DNA from 3 places in the Streptomyces sp. NPDC055506 genome. Region 2 is predicted to be linked to each of the others. Evidence: riboswitches for the same ligand, from Rfam matches in the RefSeq annotation. Region 2 holds a riboswitch; each other region holds the start of a gene.
What was found. Region 2 has a riboswitch for cobalamin ahead of ACWIF2_RS03565 (ABC transporter substrate-binding protein). Riboswitches for the same ligand answer to the same signal wherever they lie in the genome.
Positions count from the first base shown of each region.

Region 1: another riboswitch for cobalamin. It lies ahead of ACWIF2_RS13410 (ribonucleoside-diphosphate reductase subunit alpha); the one in region 2 lies ahead of ACWIF2_RS03565 (ABC transporter substrate-binding protein).
Region 3: another riboswitch for cobalamin. It lies ahead of ACWIF2_RS14330 ((2Fe-2S) ferredoxin domain-containing protein); the one in region 2 lies ahead of ACWIF2_RS03565 (ABC transporter substrate-binding protein).

Region 1 covers NZ_JBSHKH010000027.1:37,467-43,300, reverse strand. The annotation lists gene ACWIF2_RS13420 (GlxA family transcriptional regulator) at 1-97, opposite strand, end outside; gene ACWIF2_RS13415 (ribonucleotide-diphosphate reductase subunit beta) at 346-1,353, opposite strand; gene ACWIF2_RS13410 (ribonucleoside-diphosphate reductase subunit alpha) at 1,353-3,713, opposite strand; cobalamin riboswitch at 3,837-3,976, opposite strand; gene ACWIF2_RS13405 (GNAT family N-acetyltransferase) at 4,029-4,535, opposite strand; gene mctP (monocarboxylate uptake permease MctP) at 4,616-5,834, opposite strand, start outside.
Region 2 covers NZ_JBSHKH010000005.1:72,438-78,271, reverse strand. The annotation lists gene ACWIF2_RS03575 (ABC transporter ATP-binding protein) at 1-473, opposite strand, end outside; gene ACWIF2_RS03570 (FecCD family ABC transporter permease) at 470-1,483, opposite strand; gene ACWIF2_RS03565 (ABC transporter substrate-binding protein) at 1,480-2,496, opposite strand; cobalamin riboswitch at 2,567-2,755, opposite strand; gene ACWIF2_RS03560 (CoA-binding protein) at 2,836-3,249, shown strand; gene ACWIF2_RS03555 (4-hydroxybenzoate 3-monooxygenase) at 3,258-4,481, shown strand; gene ACWIF2_RS03550 (ArsR/SmtB family transcription factor) at 4,483-4,842, opposite strand; gene ACWIF2_RS03545 (cation diffusion facilitator family transporter) at 4,905-5,834, shown strand, end outside.
Region 3 covers NZ_JBSHKH010000030.1:27,367-33,200, reverse strand. The annotation lists gene ACWIF2_RS14345 (iron ABC transporter permease) at 1-1,353, shown strand, start outside; gene ACWIF2_RS14340 (APC family permease) at 1,435-2,943, shown strand; gene ACWIF2_RS14335 (universal stress protein) at 2,945-3,367, shown strand; gene ACWIF2_RS14330 ((2Fe-2S) ferredoxin domain-containing protein) at 3,362-3,733, opposite strand; cobalamin riboswitch at 3,780-3,902, opposite strand; gene ACWIF2_RS14325 (IucA/IucC family protein) at 3,960-5,429, opposite strand; gene ACWIF2_RS14320 (IucA/IucC family protein) at 5,586-5,834, shown strand, end outside.

The sequences.
Region 1 (5,834 bases), on a different contig from region 2:
CGTCGTCGCTGCGGTCGGTGCCGAAGACCTCGCACACCACACCGAGTTCGAAAGGATTCACGCCGTCGAGCAGGACGACGGCCACGTTCTGGAGCATGCCTCCAGTGTGCCTCGCCGGTGGCAGTAATTCGAGGGTCTACGGCAGTACTGCCACTGACGGTAAGGAGTCATCGGCGCGACAGTGGTGTCCATGGAAACGAACCAGGCACAGACACTCATCGCAATGATCTTCGTACTCGGGACGCTGGTCCTCCTGGTCCTCCCGTCAGTGATCGGCATCGTGCGCGACAGGCGCGTCGACCGTCAGATCAGGGAGGCCCAGGAGGCCAGGGAGCGCGAGCGGGCTCAGAAGTCCTCGTCCAGGTCGACGGTGCCCTCCACCGCCACCTGGTACGCCGAGGGGCGCCGCTCGAAGAAGTTGGTCAGCTCCTGAACCCCCTGGAGCTCCATGAAGGAGAAGGGGTTCTCGGAGCCGTACACCGGAGCGAAGCCGAGCCGGGTGAGCCGCTGGTCGGCAACGCACTCCAGGTACTGCCGCATCGACTCGGTGTTCATGCCCGGGAGGCCGTCACCGCACAGGTCGCGCGCGAACTGCAGCTCGGCCTCGACGGCCTCCCGCAGCATGTCCGTGACCTGCTGCTCGAGCTGGTCGTCGAACAGCTCCGGCTCCTCCTTGCGGACGGTGTCGACCACGTCGAAGGCGAAGGACATGTGCATCGTCTCGTCCCGGAACACCCAGTTGGTGCCGGTGGCCAGGCCGTGCAGCAGGCCCCGGCTGCGGAACCAGTAGACGTAGGCGAAGGCACCGTAGAAGAACAGGCCCTCGATGCACGCGGCGAAGCAGATCAGGTTCAGCAGGAAACGGCGGCGGTCGGCCTGGGTCTCCAGCCGGTCCAGCTTCTCCACCGAGTCCATCCACTTGAAGCAGAACCCGGCCTTCTCGCGGATGGAGGGGATGTTCTCCACCGCGTCGAACGCGGCGGCACGGTCCTCCGGGTCGGGGAGATACGTGTCGAGCAGCGTCAGATAGAACTGGACGTGCACGGCCTCCTCGAAGAGCTGCCGGCTCAGATACAGCCGCGCCTCGGGGGAGTTGATGTGCTTGTACAGCGTCAGCACCAGGTTGTTCGCGACGATCGAGTCGCCCGTGGCGAAGAAGGCGACCAGCCGGCCGATCAGGTGCTGCTCCATCGGGGACAGCTTGGCGAGGTCGGCGACGTCCGAGTGGAGGTCTACCTCCTCCACGGTCCAGGTGTTCTTGATGGCGTCCCGGTAGCGCTCGTAGAAGTCCGGGTAGCGCATGGGGCGCAGGGTGAGCTCGAAGCCGGGGTCGAGAAGGTTCTGGGTGGTCATTACTGGCAGGCCTCGCAGGACTCGGGGTTTTCCAGGGAGCAGGCGACCGCTTCGGGATCCGGGGTGGTGGCCTGCGCGGGGACAGCGGCCTGGGCCGCGCGGGCGATGCGGGTCGCCGGGCGTGAACGCAGGTAGTACGTCGTCTTCAGCCCGGCCTTCCAGGCGTACGCGTACATCGAGGAGAGCTTGCCGATGGTCGGCGTCTCCATGAAGAGGTTCAGGGACTGGGACTGGTCCAGGAACGGCGTCCGGGCCGCCGCCATGTCGATCAGACCGCGCTGCGGGACCTCCCACGCCGTGCGGTAGAGCGCCCGTACGTCCTCGGGGATCCAGGCGAACTCCTGCACCGAGCCGTTCGCCTCGCGCAGCGCCTCCCGGCTGCGGGCGTCCCATACGCCGAGCCGCTTGAGCTCGTCCACCAGGTAGGAGTTGACCTGGAGGAACTCACCCGACAGCGTCTCGCGCTTGAACAGGTTGGACACCTGCGGCTCGATGCACTCGTACACGCCCGCGATGGAGGCGATAGTGGCCGTGGGCGCGATGGCGAGGAGCAGGGAGTTGCGCATGCCGGTCGTGGCGATGCGCTCGCGCAGGGCCGCCCAGCGCTCGGGCCAGGTCAGCTGCACGTCGTAGTGGTCGGGGTGCAGCACGCCCCTGGCCGTACGGGTCTTCTCCCAGGCCGGCAGCGGGCCGTTGCGCTCGGCGAGGTCGGCGGAGGCCTCGTACGCGGCGAGCATGATCCGCTCGGCGATACGGGTGGAGAGCGCCTTGGCCTCGGGCGAGTCGAAGGGCAGGCGCAGCTTGAAGAAGACGTCCTGCAGGCCCATGGCCCCGAGGCCGACCGGACGCCACCGGGCGTTGGAGCGGCCCGCCTGCTCGGTCGGGTAGAAGTTGATGTCCACGACCCGGTCGAGGAACGTGACGGCCGTACGGACGGTCTCGTCCAGCCGCTCCCAGTCGAGATCGCCGGTCGATGTGTCGACAAAGGAACCCAGGTTGACCGAGCCCAGGTTGCAGACCGCCGTCTCCCCGTCGCTGGTGACCTCCAGGATCTCCGTGCAGAGGTTGGAGGAGTGGACGACGTGGCCCGGCTCGGCCGTCTGGTTGGCGGTGCGGTTGGCGGCGTCCTTGAAGGTCATCCAGCCGTTGCCGGTCTGCGCCAGGGCGCGCATCATGCGGCCGTACAGCTCACGGGCGGGCAGGGTCTTCTTCGCCAGGCCCTTCGCCTCGGCCTCCCGGTACGCGGCGTCGAACTCCTCGCCGTACAGGTCGACCAGCTCGGGCACGTCCGCGGGGGAGAACAGCGACCACTTCCCGTCGGCGTTCACCCGCCGCATGAACTCGTCCGGCACCCAGTGCGCCAGGTTCAGATTGTGCGTACGGCGGGCGTCCTCGCCGGTGTTGTCGCGCAGCTCCAGGAACTCCTCGATGTCGGAGTGCCAGGTCTCCAGATAGACCGCGGCCGCGCCCTTGCGGCGACCGCCCTGGTTCACGGCGGCGACCGAGGCGTCGAGGGTCTTCAGGAACGGGACGATGCCGTTGGAGTGGCCGTTGGTGCCGCGGATCAGCGAACCGCGCGCACGGATGCGGGAGTACGACAGCCCGATGCCGCCCGCGTGCTTCGACAGCCGCGCCACCTGGTGGTACCGGTCGTAGATCGAGTCCAGCTCGTCCTTGGGGGAGTCGAGGAGGTAGCAGGACGACATCTGGGGGTGCCGGGTGCCGGAGTTGAAGAGGGTGGGGGAGGAGGGCAGGTAGTCGAGGCGGCTCATGAGCCCGTAGAGCGCGGCGACCTCGTCGACGGCCTGTGCCGTGTCGTCCTCGGCGAGCCCGGCGGCGACGCGCAGCATGAAGTGCTGGGGCGTCTCGACGACCTTGCGGGTGATCGGGTGGCGGAGCAGGTAGCGGCTGTGCAGCGTCCGCAGGCCGAAGTAGCCGAAGCGGTCGTCGGCGGCCCGGTCGATCAGCGCGTCGAGCCGGGCGGCGTGGACGCGCACGAACTCGGCGGTCCGGTCGGCGATCAGTCCCTCCCGGTGGCCGACCGCGACGGACTCGGTGAAGGACGTGACGCCCTGGGAGGCGGCCTCTTCGCGGATGCCGATCGTCAGCAGGCGCGCGGCCAGCCGGGAGTAGGCGGGGTCCTCGGAGATGAGGCCGGCGGCCGACTCCGTCGCGAGCTCGCGCAGCTCCGTCTCGTCCGCCCGCGCGGACCGCCCGCGCAGCGCGGCGGCGGCGACCCGGCCGGGGTCGGCGTCGGGGAGATCGGCGGTCAGCTCGGTCAGGGTCCGCAGCAGCGCGGCACCGGGACCGTCGTGCTCTTCTTCGGAAGCTGAGACCGGTTCGGCTGGCGCGATGGTCACGTGGGGCTCTCCCTCGCTCGGCAAGGGGCCTCGCGCAGGGCAGGGGGCAGCACACGAGCGCACACGGCGTCGCGTCCACCGGCCCATTCCACGAGGCCCGGACGTCAGGGCACCCCGGCCGGACGGCCGGGTGCGCTGTCGGCAGGTCCTCGGACTGACTCCCGTGCATGACGTTTCTGGGAACAGACATGCACAAGTACACCGTTGCGGGACAGTTCCGGATTCGCACCGGATTCCCCTGCGGCGACAGCGAGCACGAGCATACATCTTGTGCCGGGTTCGGGCGGCACCCCCAGATGTTGTGTCGTGCTGGTTTCAGAGCGTCAACTGGTAGGTGAGGAGAGTGATGTCCGCCAGGTGCGGGATCGGGTTCCAGTCGCGCTCGGGAGTGCGGGTGAAACCCAGGCGTTCGTAGATGCGGTGGGCTGCGCGCATGGTGCGCTGGGTCGACAGCACGATGCGGACGCAGCCGGGCGTGGCCCGTGCGCGGTCGATGCAGGCGGATACGAGGGCCTCGCCGGTGCCGCGGCCGCGGGCGGCGTGCGAGACCGCGAGCATTCGTATCTCGGCCTCTCCCGGGCCGGCTATGTCGGCCATGGGGCCGCCGGACGGTACGAAGGTGACGCCGCCGAGGAGGGTGTCGTTCTCGACGGCGACCAGAACGTCGGCTGCGGCTGCGCGTCTGGCGACGTCTCGCAGTTCGTGGAGGTACGCGTCGCTCTCGCCGAAGTCGAGAAGGCCGTCGGCGAGGTAGGCGTGGGCCGTCAACTCGCCGAGGGGGCCGTACTCGGTGGGTTTCACTCGCCGGATCAAGGTGTCCATGGCGTGAGTGTGTACGACAGCGGGCCGCCGGTGTGGTTGATCACCGGCGGCCCGCTGCGGGCGTATGTGCCCGGTCCGTTCTAGTGGGCGGAGCCCGCCGTGGCCGGCGGCAGTTCCACCTGCACCCCGGGGTCGCCCGCGTCCGCCGTGTAGTCCTCCGGCTTGGTCTCGTCGATGCCGTCGGGGGCCTTGAGGGCCTTCAGGGCGAAGGTGAGGACCACCGTCACCACCACGTTCAGGACGAACGCCGTGAGGCCGATGTAGCCGATCTCGCCGATGCCGGGGATCTCCTTCGAGGAGCCGCCGAAGTGCTTCTGGGTCGGCGAGGCGACCCCGTACGCGGCGGCCGTGCCGTAGATCATGCCGACCGCCCAGCCCGCGAGCAGTGCCCAGCGGTGGAACCAGCGGGTGAACAGGCCGCCGACCAGGGCCGGGAAGGTCTGCAGGATCCAGATGCCGCCGAGCAGCTGGAAGTTGATGGCGACGGTCTTGTCCATGGTGAGGACGAAGGCCAGCGCGCCCACCTTCACCAGCAGGGAGACCAGTTTGGAGACCTTGGTCTCCTGCGCCGGCGTGGCGTCCGGCTTGAGGAAGTCCTTGTAGATGTTGCGGGTGAAGAGGTTCGCGGCCGCGATGGACATGATGGCCGCCGGCACGAGCGCTCCGATGCCGATCGCCGCGAAGGCCACGCCGGCGAACCAGTCCGGGAACATCGTCTCGAACAGCTGCGGGATCGCCAGCTGCCCGTTCTGCACCTTGATCCCGGCCGCGATCGCCATGAAGCCGAGCAGCGCGAGCAGGCCCAGCATCAGCGAGTACAGCGGCAGGATCGTGGTGTTGCGGCGGATCACCTCACGGCTGCGCGAGGACAGCGTCGCCGTGATCGAGTGCGGGTACATGAACAGCGCGAGCGCGGAGCCGAGCGCGAGGGTGGCGTACGTCCACTGCCCCGCCTCCGGCGGCACCAGCGCACCGCGCGCCGCCCCCGTCGCCGGGTTGGTCTGGCTGTACGCGTCGCCCGCCTTGGCGAAGATCTCGTCGAAGCCGCCCAGCTTGATCGGGATGTAGATGATCGCCACCGCGATGACGATGTAGATCAGGGTGTCCTTGACGAAGGCGATCAGCGCCGGGGCCCGCAGGCCCGAGGAGTACGTGTAGGCCGCCAGCACACCGAACGCGATCAGCAGCGGCAGGTCCTTGATGAACCAGTTGGTGTCCTCGCCGCCGCCGACGCCCATCACGTCCAGCACGGCCTGGATGCCGACGAGCTGGAGCGCGATGTACGGCATGGTCGCGAGG
Region 2 (5,834 bases):
CGTTCGCCGCCGGAGAGGGTGTGCCAGGGCTGGCCGGCACGGGTGGCGAGGCCGGTGCGCTCCAGGGCCGCGTGTATCGCCCGCTCGTCGTCCGCCGAGGCGGGTGTCCAGGCCCGGCGGTGCGGCACGCGACCCAGCCGTACGACGTCCAGCACGGTCAACTCGACCTGCGTGTCCGCCTGTTGCTCGACCATGGCGAGGCGGCGGGCGACGGTACGGCGGGGCAGGTCGCCCAGCGGCGTGCCGTCGAGGGTGACGACTCCGGCGGTCGGCGTGAGCAGCCCGGCCAGCAGCCGCAGCAGTGTGGACTTGCCGGAGCCGTTCGGGCCGAGGACGCCGACGGTGGAGCCGGGTTCGGGGGCGAGGGCGACGCCGTCGAGGATGAGGCGCCCGTCGGTGCGACGGCTGACCCGGTCGGCCCGGAGCCCGGTTCGCACCGGCGCTTCCGTCTCACCGGTCTGTGTCTCGGTCACCGCACCCTCCGCGTCCGGTAGAGCACCGCAACGAACGCCGGCACCCCGATCAGCGAGGTCACGACTCCCACCGGCACCTCCTGCGGATCCAGGACCGTACGGGCCAGGGTGTCGACCCAGACCAGGAACACCGCGCCGGCGAGGGCGGTGACCGGCAGCAGCCGGGCGTGCCCCGGTCCGGCCAGGGCCCGGGCGGCGTGCGGCAGGACCAGCCCGACGAAGCCGATCGCCCCGGCCGAGCTGACCAGGGCGGCCGTGAGCAGGGCCGTGACGCACAGCAGCACCAGGCGGGTGCGGGCCACGGACACCCCGAGCGCGGCCGCCGCGTCCTGCCCGAACGCGAAGGCGTCGAGCGTGCGGGCGTACGACAGACACACCACCAGCGCCACGGCCAGGACCGCGAAGCACAGCCACACGTCGGTCCAGCCGGCCCCGCCGAGCGAGCCCAGGAGCCAGAACAGCACGCCCCGGGTGGTCTCGGCGTCGGCGGCGGTCAGCACGACGAAGGAGGTCAGCGCGGAGAACAGCTGCATGGCGGCGACGCCCGCGAGGACGACCCGGTCGGTGGTGTCGCCGAGGGTGTGGCTGAGCAGCAGGACCAGCGCGAAGGAGACCAGGGCGCCGAGGAACGCGCCGGCGGACACCGAGACGGCACCGCCGCCCACGCCCAGCACGACGATGACGACCGCGCCGGTGGAGGCGCCCGAGGACACCCCGAGCACGAACGGGTCGGCGAGCGGGTTGCGCAGCAGGGACTGCATCACGGCCCCGCACACGGCGAGTCCCGCCCCGCACACGGCCGCGAGCAGGGTGCGCGGCAGCCGCAGCTGCCAGACGATCCCGTCCCGGATCGGCGTCAGACCGGAGCTGCCGATCCCGAGGTGGGACGCGACGACGGACCACACGTCCCCGACCCTGATGTCGGCCGGTCCGATGGTGATCGCCAGGGCCACGGAGGCCACCAGCAGCAAGGCGCCCCCGGCGGCGAGCGCCGGTCCGCGCACGGTCACTTCACGAGCCCGAACTCACGCAGTCCGGCCGCGACCTTCTCCACGCCCTCGACCGTGCGGATGGTCGGGTTCATGGCCTGTCCGCTGAGCAGCACGTACCGCTTGTGCTTGACGGCGTCCATGTTCTTGGTGACCGGGTTGGACTCCAGGAAGGCGATCTTGCGCTTCGCCGACTCGGCGGTCTCCGAGTCGCGGGTCAGGTCGCCGATGACGAGGACGTCGGGGTTGCGGTCGGCGACGGTCTCCCAGTTGACCTGTGGCCACTCCTCGTGGGTGTCGTCGAAGACGTTCTTCGCGCCGAGGGCGCGGGTCATGATGCCGGGCGCTCCGCAGCAGCCGGCCAGGTAGGGCGACTCGGAGTTGGCGAACCAGTACAGCAGGGAGACACCGGAGGCGTCGACGCCCCGCGTGGCCTTCTTCATCCGCTGCTGGAGGGAGGCCACGAGTGTGTCGCCGCGGTCCTTCACTCCGAACACGGTCGCGAGGTCCCGCACCTCGCCGTAGACGGCGTCGATGCCCAGCGCCTTGTCCCGCTTGCCGTCGCCGCCGCCCGAGTTGTCCTTGCCTGCACAGTCGGACGGGGAGACGTACGTGGGCACGCCGAGCTTCTCGAACTGGTCGCGGGTGGCGACGCCGCCCTTGCCGAGGGTGGAGACGAAGGACGCGGCGACGAAATCGGGCTCGGAGTCCAGGACCCGTTCGAAGGAGGGGTTGTTCTCGGCGATGCGCGGCACCTTCGCGTTGGCCTTCTCCAGCCCCTTCATCACGGGGTCGGTCCAGGTGGCCGTGCCGGCTATCCGGTCGGCGAGACCGAGGGAGAGCAGGATCTCGGTGGTGCCCTGGTTGAGGGAGACGGCGTGCCGGGGCGCCTTGTCGACCCGGACCTTACGGCCGCAGTTGTCGAGGGTGGCGGCGGCCTCGGCCGTGGGGGTCTTCGAGCCTCCGCAGCCGCTGATGAGCAGGGAGCCGGTCGCGAGCAGGACGGCGGCACGGGCGGGTCGGGCGAGGGGCAAGGAAACCAGTCCTCAGTCGTCGAGGGCCCGATCGCGGAGCCCGGTCGTACGGTGCTCCCCCACCGCCGGCCGGCCGCGGGGGCCGCCAGCAGGTCTTCGGACTCGGGTTCACCCGGTGCGGGGCGCCTTCCCGTACGACGTCCAGCCGTACAGTGGCCGCGGCCCCGCCCGTCCCCCTCACCGCTGCGCGTCAGTTCCGGATTCGCACCGGATTCCCTGACCCACGTACATGGGTTCGACTGGCCTCGGCAAGCTATCACGGTGGCATCGGGGAATCACCGCGCGCCCCGCGTCGTTGCCCGGACAGCAGCTTTTCCGCGACTCCCGAGGAGGCCGCCGGTGTACGGCGACGACGCAACGGTCCGCAGGATCCTCACCGAGCTCGGCGACACCTGGGCCGTGGTGGGCCTGTCGTCGAACCGGCAGCGCGCGGCGTACGGCGTCGCCGCGGTGCTCCAGCGGTACGGCAAGCGCGTCGTGCCCGTGCACCCCAAGGCGGAGACCGTGCACGGCGAGCAGGGGTACGCGAGTCTGGCGGACATCCCCTTCGACGTGGACGTCGTGGACGTGTTCGTGAACAGCGACCTCGCCGGAGCGGTCGCGGACGAGGCGGTCGCGAAGGGCGCCGGGGCGGTGTGGTTCCAGCTCGGCGTCGTCGACGCGGCGGCGTACGACCGCGCCCGGGCCGCGGGCCTGGAGATGGTGATGGACCGCTGCCCGGCGATCGAGATCCCGCGGCTCGGGCCTTCATAATCGAGCGCATGACCCACGCCTCCTCCCCTTCGAACTCCGATGCCCCGCAGCGCTTCCCCGTCGTCGTCGTGGGCGCCGGTCCCGCCGGGCTGACCGTCGGCAACATCCTGCGGGCCGCCGGCGTGAACTGTCTGGTGCTGGAGACCGAGACCCGGGAGTTCATCGAACAGCGGCCCCGGGCCGGGGTCATCGAGGAGTGGGCCGTGCGGGGCCTGGAGAAGCGGGGCCTCGCCCGGAACCTGCTGGACCGCGCGGAGCTGCACACCGCGTGCGAGTTCCGCTTCGACGGGGAGCGGTACCGGTTCCGCTACGGCGAGATGACGGGCAGTCACCATTTCGTCTACCCGCAGCCTTTGCTGGTGACGGACCTGGTGCGCGAGTACGCCGACGTGCGCGGCGGGGAGATCCGCTTCGGGGTCCGGGATGTAGCGGTGCACGACATCGACACCGACCGGCCGTCCGTGTCGTACACCTGCCCGGAGACGGGTGAACGGCGGGTCGCGCACTGCGACTTCGTGGCCGGCTGCGACGGGGCGCGCGGAGTGACGCGGGCCGCGCTGGCGCCGGAGCGGGTCCGGGTCGCGCGGCACGACTACGGCGTCGGCTGGCTGGCGCTGCTCGCCGAGGCCCCGCCGTCCGCCGACTGCGTGCTGTTCGGCTGTCACGAGAACGGCTTCGCGGGCCAGATGCCCCGCAGCCCTGAGGTGACCCGCTACTACCTCCAGTGCCCGCCGGGCGACGACCCGGAGAACTGGCCTCACGAGCGTGTCTGGGCGGAGCTCCAGCAGCGGCTCGGGGCGGCCGGTGTGCCGCCGCTGACGGAGGGACGGCTGATCGAGAAGCGCGTGCTGGACATGCACGACTACGTGGTCGAGCCGATGGTGCACGGCCGGCTCCACCTCGCCGGCGACGCGGCCCATCTGGTCGCCCCCATCGCCGCCAAGGGCATGAACCTCGCCCTGCACGACGCCTTCCTGCTCGGCGACGCCCTGGTGGCCCGCCTGACCACGGAGGACGACAGCGGTCTGGCCGGCTATGCGGAGGCATGCCTGCGGCGCGTGTGGGACTACCAGGAGTTCTCGCAGTGGCTGGCCGAGGTGTTCCACGGGGCGGCGTCGGGCGACCCGTTCCGCGCGGGCACCGCGATCGCACGGCTGCGCCGCCTGTTCTCGTCGCCCGTGGCGGCCGCCGCCTTCGCCGAGCGGTATCTGGGGACGGCCGAGCGGTACTGATTCAGTCGTGCGGGGGGCGGTCGCTGAGACGGTGGTCGGCCACGTTCAGTGCCTCGTCCACGAGCCGGCGCAGATGGCCGTCGCGGAGTGAGTAGATCACGCGGCGGCCTTCTTTGCGGGTGTCCACCAGGCCCGCGAGACGCAACCGCGCCAGGTGCTGGCTGACGGCGGGCCGGGCCGCCCCGCAGGCCTCCGTGAGGGTCGTGACGTCGGCCTCTCCGCTGGTCAGCGCGTGCAGCAGGGCGAGCCGGGTCCGGTCCCCCAGGAGGGCGAGGAGTTCGGCGGCGAGCGCGAACTGTTCCTCGCCGGGGCTGCGCGGATGCGCATCGTGCGCAGGTGACAGGTGCATGCGTGCGCTCATACGCACATAATGGCCCTGTGGGCGTGTGCGCGTCCACTCCCGCGCACCGGAAGGGGACCCACGTGAGCGACCGGCACGAGCACTCCCGCCCTCACCACCACCGGCACGGCCTGCGCCACCGGCTGTCCCACCTCCTCACCCCCCACTCCCACGAGACGGCCGACAAGGTCGACTCCGCCCTGGAGTCCTCGGCCCGGGGGATGCGGGCGCTCTGGGTCTCGCTCGCGGTGCTCGGTGTGACGGCCCTGGCCCAGGCGCTCGTGGTGGCCGTCTCCGGCTCGGTGGCGCTGCTCGGGGACACCGTGCACAACACCGCGGACGCGCTGACCGCCGTACCGCTCGGGATCGCCTTCGTGCTGGGCCGGCGCGCGGCCACACGCCGCTTCACCTATGGCTACGGGCGGGCCGAGGACCTGGCGGGGCTGGTGATCGTGCTGACGATCGCCGCGTCCGCGGCCTTCGCGGGGTGGACCGCGATCGACCGCCTTCTCGACCCGCGTCCCGTCCAGCACGTTCCGGCGGTCGCCGTGGCGGCCCTCGCCGGGTTCGCGGGCAACGAGTGGGTGGCCCGCTACCGCATCCGGGTCGGCCGCGCGATCGGCTCGGCCGCGCTGGTCGCCGACGGGCTGCACGCCCGTACCGACGGCTTCACCTCACTGGCGGTGCTGCTGGGCGCCGGCGGCTCGGCCCTGGGCTGGCAACTGGCGGACCCGATCGTGGGGTTGGCGATCACGGCGGCGATCGCGCTGGTGCTGCGGGACGCGGCGCGGGAGGTGTTCCGGCGAGTGATGGACGCGGTCGACCCGGCCCTGGTGGACCGGGCCGAGGCCGCCCTGACCGAGGTCCCCGGAGTGCGGGCGGTGGGCGAACTGCGGCTGCGCTGGATCGGGCACCGGCTGCGCGCCGAGGTCGCGGTGGTGGTGGACGGCACCGCGACGGTACGCGAGGCCCACCGCATCGCCGTCGACGCCGAGCACGCGCTGCTGCACGCC
Region 3 (5,834 bases), on a different contig from region 2:
GTCCCGGTCCACGCCACCCGCGTCACGGTGGTGGTGCTGGCGGCGCTGCTGTCCGCGGCGGCCGTCACGCTCGCCGGGCCCATCGGCTACGTCGGGCTCTGCGCCCCCGCCCTGGTGCGTCCGCTCGCCCGCCGGTTCCGGGGCTTCGTCCGCGCCCGCGCGGCCCTGCCCGTGGCCGGGCTCACCGGTGCCGCGCTGGTGCTCGGGTCGGATGTGCTGCTGCGGACCCTCGTCCCCGCGGACACGGCGGTCGCCGTGCCCACCGGCATCGTCACCAGCCTGGTCGGTGCCGTGTTCCTGGTGGTGACCGCCCTCCGGCTGCGGGACACGGCCGGCGCCGACGCACCGGACCGGCTGCGCACCCCCAGCCGGACGGCGTTCCTGGTCACGGTGGGCGTCCTGGCCGCCGTGGTCGTGGGTGTCACGGTGGCCGGCGTCCTGCTCGGCGACAGCAAACTCCTGCTCGGCGATGTCGCGAACTGGGCGCAGGGGCGGGCCGGTCAGGCCGTCTCCTTCGTACTGGACACGCGGGTGCCGCGGGTGCTCGCGGCGCTGTGCGCGGGCGCGTCGCTCGCCCTGGCCGGCACGCTCGTGCAGGCCGTGACCCGCAATCCGCTCGCGGAGCCGGGCGTTCTGGGTGTCTCCGGCGGCGCCGCGCTGGGTGCCGTGCTGCTCGTGACGACCGTGCCCGCCGTCGGCTCCTGGGGCCTCGCGGGTGCCGCGTTCGGGGGTGCCGCGCTGGCCTCCGCCGTCGTCTTCGGGCTCGCGGCCCGGGGCGGCTACCGGCAGAACCGCCTGGTCCTCGTCGGGATCGGCATGGCCGCCGGCTCCACGGCCCTGATCAGTCTGCTCATCGTGCTCACCGACCCCTTCAACGCCACGAAGGCGCTGACCTGGCTGTCCGGTTCGACATACGGGCGGACCATGCCGGACGTCGTGCCCGTCGCGCTGGTGCTGGTGCTGGGCCTGGCCGTCGCGGTCGCGCGGCGCACCGAGCTGGATCTCGTCTCCCTCGACGAGGACACCCCGCGGCTGCTCGGCCTCGGACTGCCCCGGGCCCGGCTCGGTTTCCTGGTTCTGGGTGTCCTGCTCGCCGCGACCGCGGTCGCATCGGCCGGCACCATCGGCTTCGTGGGTCTCGTGGCGCCGCACGCGGCACGTGCCCTCGTGGGCCGGCGGCATGTGCGGGTGGTGCCGGTCGCCGTCCTGCTCGGTGCCGCGCTCGTCTGCACGGCCGATCTGCTCGGCCGGACCGTCATCGCCCCCGCCCAGCTGGGTGCCGGACTGATGACGGCGGTGATCGGCACGCCGTACTTCCTGCGTCTGCTGGTACGGAGCCGAAAGGCGACATAAGGCACCTAAAAGGTCATCAATGGCTAAAATGCCTCACACCTGCCTGTTGTATGGATCCACGCACAACGGGAGTGAGGGAGCATGGCCAAGGACATCACGGACGCGGGCCCGCCAGCGTCCGCGAGCCTGAAGCCCAATGCGATCGGGTTCCTCGACGCTCTGGTCATCGGGCTCAACGCGACCTCACCGGCGTACTCGGTGGCGGCGGTCATCGGCCCGGTCGTGGCGCTGGTGGGCATCTACGCCCCCGGGGTGATGATCGCGTCGTTCGTGCCGATGCTGCTGATCGCGTCGGCCTTCTACTACCTCAACAAGGTCGACCAGGACTGCGGCACGACCTTCTCGTGGGTCACCCGGGCCATGGGGCCGTGGGCGGGCTGGCTCGGCGGCTGGGCCATCGCCATGACGGGTGTCCTGGTCGTCGGGTCGCTGGCGGACGTCGCCGTGACCTTCTTCCTGCTCGCGGTCGGTCTGGACAGCTGGGCGGACAACGACGCCGTCCGCCAGGTGCTGACCGTGCTCCTCGTCCTGGTGATGACGGCCGTCTGCGTGATCGGCATCGACGTGTCGGCCAAGGTGCAAAACGTCCTCATCCTGGCGCAGGTCGCCTGTCTGCTGGTCTTCGCCGTGGTGGCTCTCTACCGCGTCTACGCCGGCACCGGCACACTCGACGCCATCGAACCGGAGTTCAGCTGGCTCGATCCCTTCGGAGCGGGCGGGGCGTCCCTGACCGCCGCCCTGCTGCTGGGCGTGTTCATCTACTGGGGGTGGGAGTCGGCGGTCAACCTCACCGAGGAGACCGAGGACTCCGCCACCGCCCCCGGCAAGGCGGCCGTGTGGTCGACGGTGCTGCTCCTGGTGACCTACCTCGCGGTCGCGTTCGCGGTCGTGGGGTACGCGGGAACGGCCTATCTGGCCGAGAACGCGGCGGAGGAGGAGTTCATCTTCGCGCTGCTCGCCGAAGAGGTGATGGGCGGCTGGGACTGGGTCGTGCTGCTGGCGGTCTCGACGTCCGCGCTCGCGTCGACGCAGACGACGATCATCCCGGCGTCGCGCACCGGCCTGTCGATGGCCCGCCGCCATGCGCTGCCCGCGCACTTCGGCCGTATCAACCCCCGGTTCCGCACGCCCGACGTGAGCACCTGGTGGGTCGCCGGTATCGCCATCGTCTGGTATCTCGTCCTCTACCACATCAGCGAGAACGCCCTCTTCGACTCGCTGACCGCGCTGTCCCTGCTGATCGCGTTCTACTACGCGCTCACGGGTCTCGCCTGCGCGGTCTACTACCGCCGCCAACTGACCCGCAGTGCCCGCAACTTCTTCCTGATCGGGCTCGGCCCGCTGGTCGGTGCCGGGCTGCTGGCCTGGCTGCTGGTGGAGTCCGTGGCGGACATGTCCGACCCCGCCAACTCCTACAGCGGCGTCTCGTGGTTCGGGCTCGGTCCCCCGCTGGTCATCGGTATCGGCATCATCGTCACGGGCGTGATCCTCATGGTCGTGTGGCGGCTGATCACCCCCGTGTTCTGGTCGGAACACCCCAGCGTGGTCGACCCCGACCTCGTCCCCGGCAAGCACGGCAAGGAGTCCTGAGATGTCGGTGGTCCTCGGCTACGACGAGTCCCCGGGCGCCCGGAGCGCGCTGCGCGTCGCGATCGAGGTGGCGGCCGCGTACGGCGAACCGCTGGTGATCGTCTACGGAGCCGCGGCCCCGGGCGTCACGGGCGAGGAGTACGGCGCTCACCACGAGGCCGTCCGCGAGGCCGGGACCACCGTGCTCGGTCACGCCGTCCGGGTCGCCGACGAAGCCGGCGTGCCGAGCACCGTCGAACTCATCGACCAGCGGCCCGCGCAGGCGCTCATCGACGCCGCGGCACGCCACGACGGCAGGGTGATCGTGGTGGGCACCTGGGGCGAGAGCCCGGTGCGCGGCGCCCTGCTGGGCTCGACCCCCCACAAACTCCTGCACCTCTCGAACGTCCCCGTCCTGTGCGTGCCGGCCACCGCCGGGTCATGAGCCGCCCGGGCGCGGCCTCTTCAGCGGGCTGAAGGCGTACAGGTCGAGGATCTCGGGCCGGGGGGCGACGCCGGGGCCGCCCTCGCGGACCCAGGTGACGATGTCCTCGGTCGCGGCCGGGTCGTTGACCAGACCGAACCACACCGGCCGGGCCCCGGCGGCCCGGCCCGCCGCGGACGGCTGTACGACGATGACGTTGGCCTGGTCGCAGACGTCGAGGCACTCGGAGACCCGCACGGGCGCCGCCTCGCGCAGCCGCTCGGTCTGGGCCGCGTGGTCGACGCCGGTCACCTTGCGGCTGCCGCAGCAGCAGTCCCGGCACACGACGACGCGGCACGGAACCCCTCCGGCCGGGGTTGCGGACATGCCGCACCCTTCCTCTCTCCGGGGAGATCCGCCCCGGTGGTTCGTCGAGGAGGCGACCGCGTGAGTCTCCTGGCTCCCGGCCGAGGCCGGTCACAGTGGCGGGACCGCGCCGGATTCACACCGGCTTCCTCGTTCCGCCGTCGCCATGTCGCCCGCCATCATTCCATGCGGCCGGAGCACCGGTTCGGTCCGTCTCGCCGGCCTGCGCGGACGGGGGCCCCGCAGGTCACGTTCCTTCCCTGAGCGGGTTGGGCAGCGGCAGGTAGCGGGCGTCGGCGCCGTTCGCGCCCGTCCAGCGCAGCAGGAGGTTCGTCTTGGCGGGGAGGGTGGGCGAGGTGAGCAGGCCGGAGATCTCGGGCAGGTCGTGGCGGGCGAGTTCGCGGCGGGCGGCGGGCCAGGGGGCGAAGCCGGGCCGGCGTTCGGCGAGGGCGCCGGCGATCTCGGTGAGGTGGTTGACGACCAGGCAGTACACGAGCCGCTCCCAGCCGGCCTCCCGGGAGACGTCCGAAAGCAGCTTCACGCCCTCGGCGTCCCGGTACAGCGCCTGCACGGGCATGCCGTCGGCGTCCACGGCGACCAGGGTGTTCTGCAGATGGGCCTCGATGACGACGCCGTGCCGGGCGAAGGTCTCCAGCGCCGGGGGCACCACCTGCGCCAGGTACGCCGCCCACCACGCCCCGGGGTCGGCGGCGCGGTCGAGCGGGCTGCCGTCGAAGCCCTCGACGAGTCCGGCGGCGAGCAGCGGGGTCGCGCCGGGCAGGAGACGGCCGGCGAAGCCGTCGCGGACGAGGACGGCCAGGGCCTCGAAGGCGAAGTCCGCGGTGCGGTACCCGCGGTCGCCGAGCCAGGCCGGGGGGCCGTCGAACGTCTCGAAGGCGGCGCACACGGCCGTGTCGGTGCGGCGCAGGGCGAGCAGGTCGTGGCGCCACAGCCGGCGGATGTCGTTGGTGATGCGCACGTCCAGGCTGAACTTCAGGAACAGGTCCTGCTCGGGTGCGTAGAGCGTGCGGATCGCGGCCGTGGGCCAGGTGTCGAAGGCGGTCGTGCCGAGCCGGACCAGCCTCCCGTCCGCGAAGGCGGCGGCGAGCTCCGCGCTCGCCAGGTCGAGCTGCCAGGGGTGGGCCGGGAGCAGCCGGTAGCCGGGCGGGGCGGTGCCGAGGGCGTCGAGGGCCGAGGTGTCGCCCTCCTCGACGACGGTGTCCTCGCGCAGCCCGAGCAGGGTCAGCGGGAAACGGGCGTACGCCTCGGGCGCGTACGGCAGCCAGCCCGCGGCCGGGCCGCCGCCACGCGCCTTGGGGGCCGGGTGGTGGGTGTGGCCGGTGAGGAGGCACTGCTCGGAGCGCAGATAGGGATCGTCGGGCGGGGTGGCGCGCTCGCGGGCTTCCAGCAGGGCGGCCACGGCGTCCCTGCTGTCGATCATCTCGGCGGGCAGTTCGTGGTTGGACAGGCCGGTGTGCCGTCGCAGTTCCTCGGCGACGAGTTTGACCAGCTCGGTGTGGCCGACGCACTGCCAGCCGTCCGGCCCCTCGACCTCGGGCTCGGCGGGCCGCCGCGTCCCGCGCACCCGCAGCAGCCGGTCTCCGCCGGGCAGTCGGTAGATCCGGTGCTCGCCGGTCCGGCGCACCGGCCGGGCCACTTCCCGCAGCAGGCAGTTCAGCAGCGGCACGGCGGCGTACGCGTCGGCGGGCGGGGGCATGAGGTCCACGCGATCCACTCGTTTCCCTGCGTTCCTTGTGTTCTCCACGTTCCCAGCGGCCCTTCCGGGACTTCCGGACTTCCTGGCGGAGATGATCAGTATGCCGGTCGCCGTCATCGCGCCGTGACGCCCTATTCGTACCCGAGGAGCCCGCCCGTGCACCGTTTCCCCACCGCCGAGGCCGAGGTCGCCGAGGAACTGGCCGTCGTACGCCCTGGTCTGCTGCCGCGGTACGAGGCCGAACTGCCCGGTGCCCGGGCGGCCGTGCTGTCCCGTCTGTGGCGCGGTCTCGCCCATGATCCGCTGCCCTGGGTGGCCCGCGGGGAGCCGGCCCGGGACGGGCTGACCCTGTTCCTGACCGACGGCCGCCGGCTGCACGGCCCGCCGCCGGATCCGTACGCGACC